DNA from 2 places in the Burkholderia sp. AW33-5 genome. Region 1 is predicted to be linked to the other one. Evidence: predicted binding sites of a transcription regulator. Region 1 holds the regulator's gene; the other holds the start of a gene.
What was found. Region 1 encodes LexA, which represses DNA repair genes until DNA is damaged. Its sites were predicted from a motif close to ACTGTATNNNNATACAGT; they were not measured.

Region 2: the regulator LexA is predicted to act here: its motif matches at 2,076-2,093, upstream of ACV22V_RS02465 (DUF2471 family protein).

What each region holds. Positions count from the first base shown of each region.
Region 1 covers NZ_JBSAXA010000002.1:704,327-707,670, reverse strand. The annotation lists gene ACV22V_RS06665 (universal stress protein) at 1-24, shown strand, start outside; gene ACV22V_RS06660 (DUF2939 domain-containing protein) at 115-810, opposite strand; gene ACV22V_RS06655 (hypothetical protein) at 840-1,178, opposite strand; gene lexA (transcriptional repressor LexA) at 1,205-1,852, opposite strand; gene ACV22V_RS06645 (sulfate ABC transporter substrate-binding protein) at 2,117-3,154, shown strand; gene cysT (sulfate ABC transporter permease subunit CysT) at 3,292-3,344, shown strand, end outside.
Region 2 covers NZ_JBSAXA010000001.1:527,438-530,781, forward strand. The annotation lists gene ACV22V_RS02460 (oxidoreductase) at 1-1,483, shown strand, start outside; gene ACV22V_RS02465 (DUF2471 family protein) at 1,609-2,013, opposite strand; gene ACV22V_RS02470 (LysR family transcriptional regulator) at 2,200-3,093, opposite strand; gene ACV22V_RS02475 (NAD(P)H-dependent oxidoreductase) at 3,180-3,344, shown strand, end outside.

The sequences.
Region 1 (3,344 bases):
GCGGCCACCGCGAGCGGCAAGTGATGCAATGATCGTGAGACCGGCCGGGTCGTGCTGCGATTCGGGCCGGTCGCGCGCCGTGCCGCTAGCGGCAGCTACGCCGAGTGCGGCCGCTCAGGCGTGCAGGTCGATCGCCGACAGCTTCCACGAGAACAAGCCGAAGCGGTGGAAGATCGCCGCATAGCGCGTGCCGTCGGCGCTGCGCTGGTAGGTCACGACAAATTCATCGATATTCCGGTAGCCGGCGCTCGCTTGCTGCGGATGACCCGCCTCCCCGGAGGCGGGTGCGGGCGCGATGGCGGGCGAAGCTGCGGCCGACGCGGGCGCATTGCTGCTCGGCGCGGGTGCGTTCGACGGATTGACCGGCGGCGCGGCCGGTGCGTTGCCAGGCGCAGCGCCTGACGGCGGGCCCGACCATTCGGGCGGCCGTTCGCCCGGATTGCCGCACGGGGAAATGCCGCTCATCAGCGCCGCTACACCCTCCGGTGTCGCATAGGCATCGACCAGCGGGCCGATCAACGCGGATCCGATCAGCGCGCCAATCACCGCGAACGGATTGTCCTTCTTCACCGCGTCGATCCGGCGCATCAACTCTTCCGTCACCTGCTGCTTCAGGCTGATGCGTAGCGACGGGAAATCGACATATTCGCTGACCGCTTGCGCATCGCGCGCGTCGATCGCCGATTTCAGGCGACCGAGCGCGACGTACGGCGATGCGTACGCGTAACCGATCGCCATCAGGACGGCGACGGCCAGCACGACGATCAGCAATGGCTTGAGCCGCCGCGCGCGGCCCGAAGATCCAGTCACGATGCCTCCGGTGCGGACAGGTTCCGCAATCAGAGACCGCCGTGCGTGGCCGATCGTTCCTCGGCGATGCAGCGATCGATCATCCGGCACACGGCATCGATCGTCCCGACCATGATCAGGCGCGACCGGCCGTGATAGACGCGCACGGGCGCACGGCGCGCCGGCTCCGCGTGATTCAGGCCGGCGTTCAGCGAAACCCGCGCGAACGCGGGAAGCGCTGACGGCAGCAGCGACGCCTGCCGTTCAACTGCGACTTCTTGGCTCACCACGGGCGCCGCGGCGGACAGCGGCGCGCAGGGCGTGCGGCCGCGCAGGTGACGCAGGCGGCCGAATTGACGGAAAGGCAGCAGACGGGAAAGGCGTTCCATGATGTTCTCCTCAGCGAGACCGATTGTCAGAGTTCGCCCGAGCGGATCAGCCCGACGGCGATGCCTTCCAGCGCGAATTCCGCGCTGCCGGCCTTGACGAAGATGTTTTCGTAATCCGGGTTCTCCGCGATCAGCTCGAGGCCGCCGGGCCGGCGCATCAGGCGCTTGACCGTGACGTCGTCGCCGAGGCGCGCGACGATGATCTGGCCGTCCTTCGCTTCCGTGCGCTTCTGCACGGCGAGCAGGTCGCCGTCGAGAATGCCGGCGTCGCGCATCGACAGACCGCGCACCTTCAGCAGGTAATCGGGCTTGCTGGTGAACAGCGCGGGATCGCACGCGTAATGCTGCGAGATGTGCTCCTGCGCGAGGATCGGGCTACCGGCCGCCACGCGGCCGACGAGGGGCAGCGACAGTTGCATCAGGCCGGCGTGCGGCAGCGTGAACTGGTGCGGGGCGTCGTCGATGCCGAGCAGGCGGATGCCGCGTGACGCGCCGGCGGCCAGCTCGATCACACCCTTGCGCGCAAGCGCACGGAGGTGTTCCTCGGCCGCGTTCGGCGAGCTGAAACCCAGCTCTGCCGCAATCTCGGCGCGCGTGGGCGGGAAACCGGAGCGCTCGATCGCGCGGCGGATCAAGTCGAACACTTGCTGCTGACGGGCGGTGAGTTTGGTCATGGCTGAACTGTATGGATAGACAGTGAGCTGTATTTTTATACAGTACTTCGCGAATTTCAAGTGTTACTTGAGGTTCGACGCGATCGCGCCGGTTCCGACGCGATTTCGCGACGCCCGGACGCCGGTTTGTCCGCCGCAACCGTCCGTCCCGTCTGCGTTAGCACTTTTGAGTATTAAAAAATGAGGAACGATTATTTTTAATCATGTAACCCGTTCGCTAGACTGGCTCGACATCGCAAGACCGACAACACTGGAGAACCAAGGATGGCGAAGCGCAATACGGGGCTGGTGGGCGGAGTGGGCCGCCTGATCGCAACACTCGCGCTGGGCGCGGCGGCAGCGCTGGGCGTGGCGACGCACGCCCAGGCCGATACGACGTTCCTGAACGTGTCCTACGACCCGACGCGCGAGCTGTATCAGGACTTCAACCAGGCGTTCGGCAAGGCGTGGAAGGCGAAGACGGGCGAGACGGTCAACTTCAAGCAGTCGCACGGCGGCTCGGGCGCGCAGGCGCGCTCGGTGCTCGACGGCCTGCAGGCCGACGTCGTGACGCTGGCGCTCGCCTACGACATCGACGCGATCGCCAACAAGGGGCTCGTCAACAAGGACTGGCAGAAGCGCCTGCCGGACAACGCATCGCCGTACACGTCGACGATCGTGTTCCTGGTGCGCAAGGGCAACCCGAAAGGGATCAAGGACTGGGACGACTTGACCAAGCCGGGCATCTCGATCGTCACGCCGAACCCGAAGACGTCGGGCGGCGCGCGCTGGAATTATCTGGCCGCATGGGCATACGCCGTTCACAAGCCGGGCGGCAACGAGCAGAGCGCGAAGGAGTTCGTGACGAAGCTCTACAAGAACGCGGGCGTGCTCGACTCGGGCGCGCGCGGCGCGACGACGAGCTTCGTGCAGCGCGGGATCGGCGACGTGCTGATCGCGTGGGAGAACGAGGCGTTCCTGTCGATCAAGGAATTCGGCACGGACAAGTTCGAGATCGTCGTGCCGTCGGCGAGCATCCTGGCCGAACCGCCCGTCGCGGTGGTCGACAAGGTGGTGGACAAGAAGGGCACGCGCAAGCTGGCCGAGGCCTACCTGAATTTCCTGTACAGCCCGCAGGGCCAGGAAATCGCGGCGCGCAACTACTACCGCCCGCGCTCGAAGAACGTGCCGGCGGAGCTGACGAAGCAGTTCCCGAAGCTGAAGCTGTACACGGTCGACGACACGTTCGGCGGCTGGACGAATGCGCAGAAGACGCATTTTGCGGACGGCGGCGTGTTCGACTCGATCTACAAGCCGCAGTAACGCCACGCAGTAACAAACCATAACGACAGCGGCGCGCCACGAGAGCGCGCCGCATCCCCGACGGCCCGCCGGCGCGACTCCCCGCGTCGGCGTTTGCGTCGGACCCATGAGCAGCAACGACCCAGCAAGAGCATCCGATGACGACGTACACCTTTCGCAAGCCGAGCGCGCTGCCCGGTTTCGGCGTGAC
Region 2 (3,344 bases), on a different contig from region 1:
CCAGTGGGGCGGTTCGTACGAGAACCGGATCCGGCTGCCGATCGAGATCGTCGCGCGCACGCGCGAGGCGGTCGGGCGCGACTTCATCCTGATCTACCGGCTGTCGATGCTCGACCTGATTCCGGACGGCAGCGACTGGAGCGAGACCGTGCAGCTCGCGAAGGCCGTCGAGCGCGCGGGCGCGACCATCATCAATACGGGGATCGGCTGGCACGAGGCGCGCGTGCCGACGATCGCGACGTCGGTGCCGCGCGGCGCGTTCGCGTGGGTGACGAAAAAGATGAAGGGCGAGGTCGGCATCCCGCTCGTGACGACCAACCGGATCAACCGGCCCGAGGTGGCCGAGCAGATTCTCGCGGACGGCTGCGCGGACATGGTGTCGATGGCGCGCCCGCTGCTCGCGGATGCCGAGTTCGTCGTCAAGGCCGCGCAGGGCCGGGCAGACGAGATCAACACCTGCATCGGTTGCAACCAGGCGTGTCTCGACCACGCGTTCAAGAACCAGATCGCGTCATGCCTGCTGAATCCGCGCGCATGCCACGAGACCGAGCTGATTTACACGCGCGTGCAGCAGCCGAAGCGCATCGCGGTGGTCGGCGCGGGGCCGGCCGGGCTCGCGTGCTCGACCGTGCTCGCGCAGCGCGGCCACCACGTCGATCTGTTCGACGCGGCGGCGGAGATCGGCGGTCAGTTCAACATGGCGAAGCGGATTCCGGGCAAGGAGGAGTTCGACGAAGCGCTGCGTTATTTCGGCCGTCAGGTCGAGCTGACCGGCGTGAACCTGCACCTGAACCGCCGCATCGATGCGAGCGACCTGATCGCGGGCGGCTACGACGAAATCGTGCTCGCGACCGGTGTGGCGCCGCGCGACCCGAAGATTCCCGGCCAGGACGGGCCGAACGTGCTCAGCTACATCGACGTGCTGGCCGGCGGGCAGCCGGTCGGCCGGCGGGTCGCGGTGGTCGGCGCCGGCGGCATCGGCTTCGACGTCGCCGAATATCTGGTGCAGGGCGGCGAGTCGCCGACGCTCGATCTGGAAGAGTGGAAAGCGGAGTGGGGCGTGACCGATCCGGCCGCGACGCGCGGCGGCGTGACGCGCGCGCAGGTCGGGGCGCCGGCTCGCGAAGTGACGCTGTTGCAGCGCAAGGCCGCGCCGCTCGGCAAGGGGCTCGGCAAGACGACCGGCTGGATTCACCGCGCGACGCTGAAGATGAAGCAGGTGAAGATGATCGGCGGCGTGAACTACGAACGGATCGACGCGCGCGGGCTGCACGTGTCGTACGGCGAGCAGCGGACCGATCATGAACTGATCGAAGCCGACACGATCGTGCTGTGCACGGGGCAGGAGCCGCAGCGCGCGCTGCTCGCGCCGTTGCAGGCGGCCGGACGCTCGGTGCATCTGATCGGCGGCGCGGAACTGGCGGCCGAGCTCGATGCGAAGCGTGCGATCGATCAGGGATCGCGACTCGCGGCGCGGCTGTAACGGGCGTCGTTCCGGGTTGGGAAACGGCGGCGAGCGTCGCGCGACGCGCTGGCGACTTCCCGCGTCGCCATGCAACGTGGCGACGCGATTCCGGCAGAACGCCACTCGCGACCGGCCGGCGTGCGTCAGGCCGCTTCGGCCCGCTCTTCCTCTTCCGCTTCCAGCATCGCCTTGACGATCAGGTAGACGGCCGGCAGGTCGTCGTCGTCGCGACGCCAGTCGACCGGTTCCTCGACATCCGCCGCGACCAGCCGGCTGCCGCGCAGGCGGATGAACGCGTCGATGACCGTCGGATCGTTGCGGCTCAGGAAACCGGTATTCGAGAACGCGAGTTCCTCGACGTTCAGCAGCGCCTGCCAGCTCATCGTGCGGACGGCGGCCGGATGGGTGCGGCGTCGCAGGCCGAGCGCGCGTTGGGCGGGGCCGCCGACGACACGCTGCAGGTCGACGACCGCCCGCTGCGCGGCGCGTTCGAAGTGGGCGGGGTTGAAGCCGGGTTGCTCGGGATCGAATGCGGATGACTGGAACATGGTCGCCTCACAAAAGTCCGTCCGTCATGGGTGACGGAATTCGGGTCAAATGGTGCAAAAGCACTGTAAATATATACAGTGTCCGAGGCGGTTTCAAGTCCTGAATGCATGTCCGTTTGCCGGCACCGGGTCGAGCGCGGTGGCGACGGTGGCCGGCGCGCGCACCGAGCGGCCTTCGCGAACGACTTACACCGACGCGGCGATCGTCTCGCGCAACCACCGATGCGCGGGATCGCGGTGCACGCGCTCGTGCCACAACATCGACATTTCATAGCCGGGAACGTGAACGGGCGCTTCCACCACGCGCAGCGCGGGCACGTCGCGCACCAGACGCTCGGGCAGCATCGCGACGAGATCCGTGCTGGCGACGGCCGACATCACGAACAGGAAATGCGGAACGGACAGCACGACACGCCGCGCGGCGCCCGCTTTCGCGAGCGTTTCATCGGTCACGCCGAAGAAGCCGCCGCCGTCGGGCGACACGATCACGTGTTCCAGCGCGCCGAACTGGGCGAGCGTCGGGCGCCGCTTCAGCTTCGGATGACCGGCGCGGCCGACGAGCACGTAGCGCTCGACGAACAGCGGCAGGCGCCGCATCCCTTCCGGTGAACCTTCCGTCGTGTGGAAGGCCAGGTCGATGCCGTTTCGCTCCGCGTCCTGCTCGATGCGCGGCGGCACGAGCTCGACGACGGCGACGCGCGTCGCGGGGGCGGCCGACCGCAGCGTGTTCAGCGCGGGCAGGACGATCGTCGATTCGCCGTAGTCGGTCGCGGCCACGCGCCACGTGTTCGTCGCGGTTGCCGGATCGAACGGCGTGGCCGTCAGCACCGCGCGTTCGACCGCGTCGAGCGCGTCCCGCAGCGGCTCGCGCAGCGTTTCCGCGCGTGCGGTCGGCCGCATGCCGCGCGGTCCGGGCAGCAACAGCGGATCGCCGAAGAAATCGCGCAGTTTCTGCAACTGCACGCTGACCGACGGCTGCGACATGTTCAGTTTTTCGGCTGCACGCGTGACGTTGTGCTCGGCGAGCAGCACGTCGAGCGTGATCAGCAGGTTCAGATCCAGTCGTCTGAGATTGTTCATGGCTATACCTGGAATATCGGGAATTCATTTCCAATATACCTTCGGCGACGGCATCCTGCAGTCATTCAATCAACGGAGTGACGAACATGAATGTGCTGATCGTTTATGCCCATCCGGAACCGCGTTCGCTGAACGGCGCGCTGCGCGACTTTGCCGTCGAGCGGCTCGAAGCGGCGGGGCATAGCGTGCAGGTGACGGACCTGTATGCGATGAACTGGAAGGCCGCGTTCGACGCGAACGACGTGACGGAT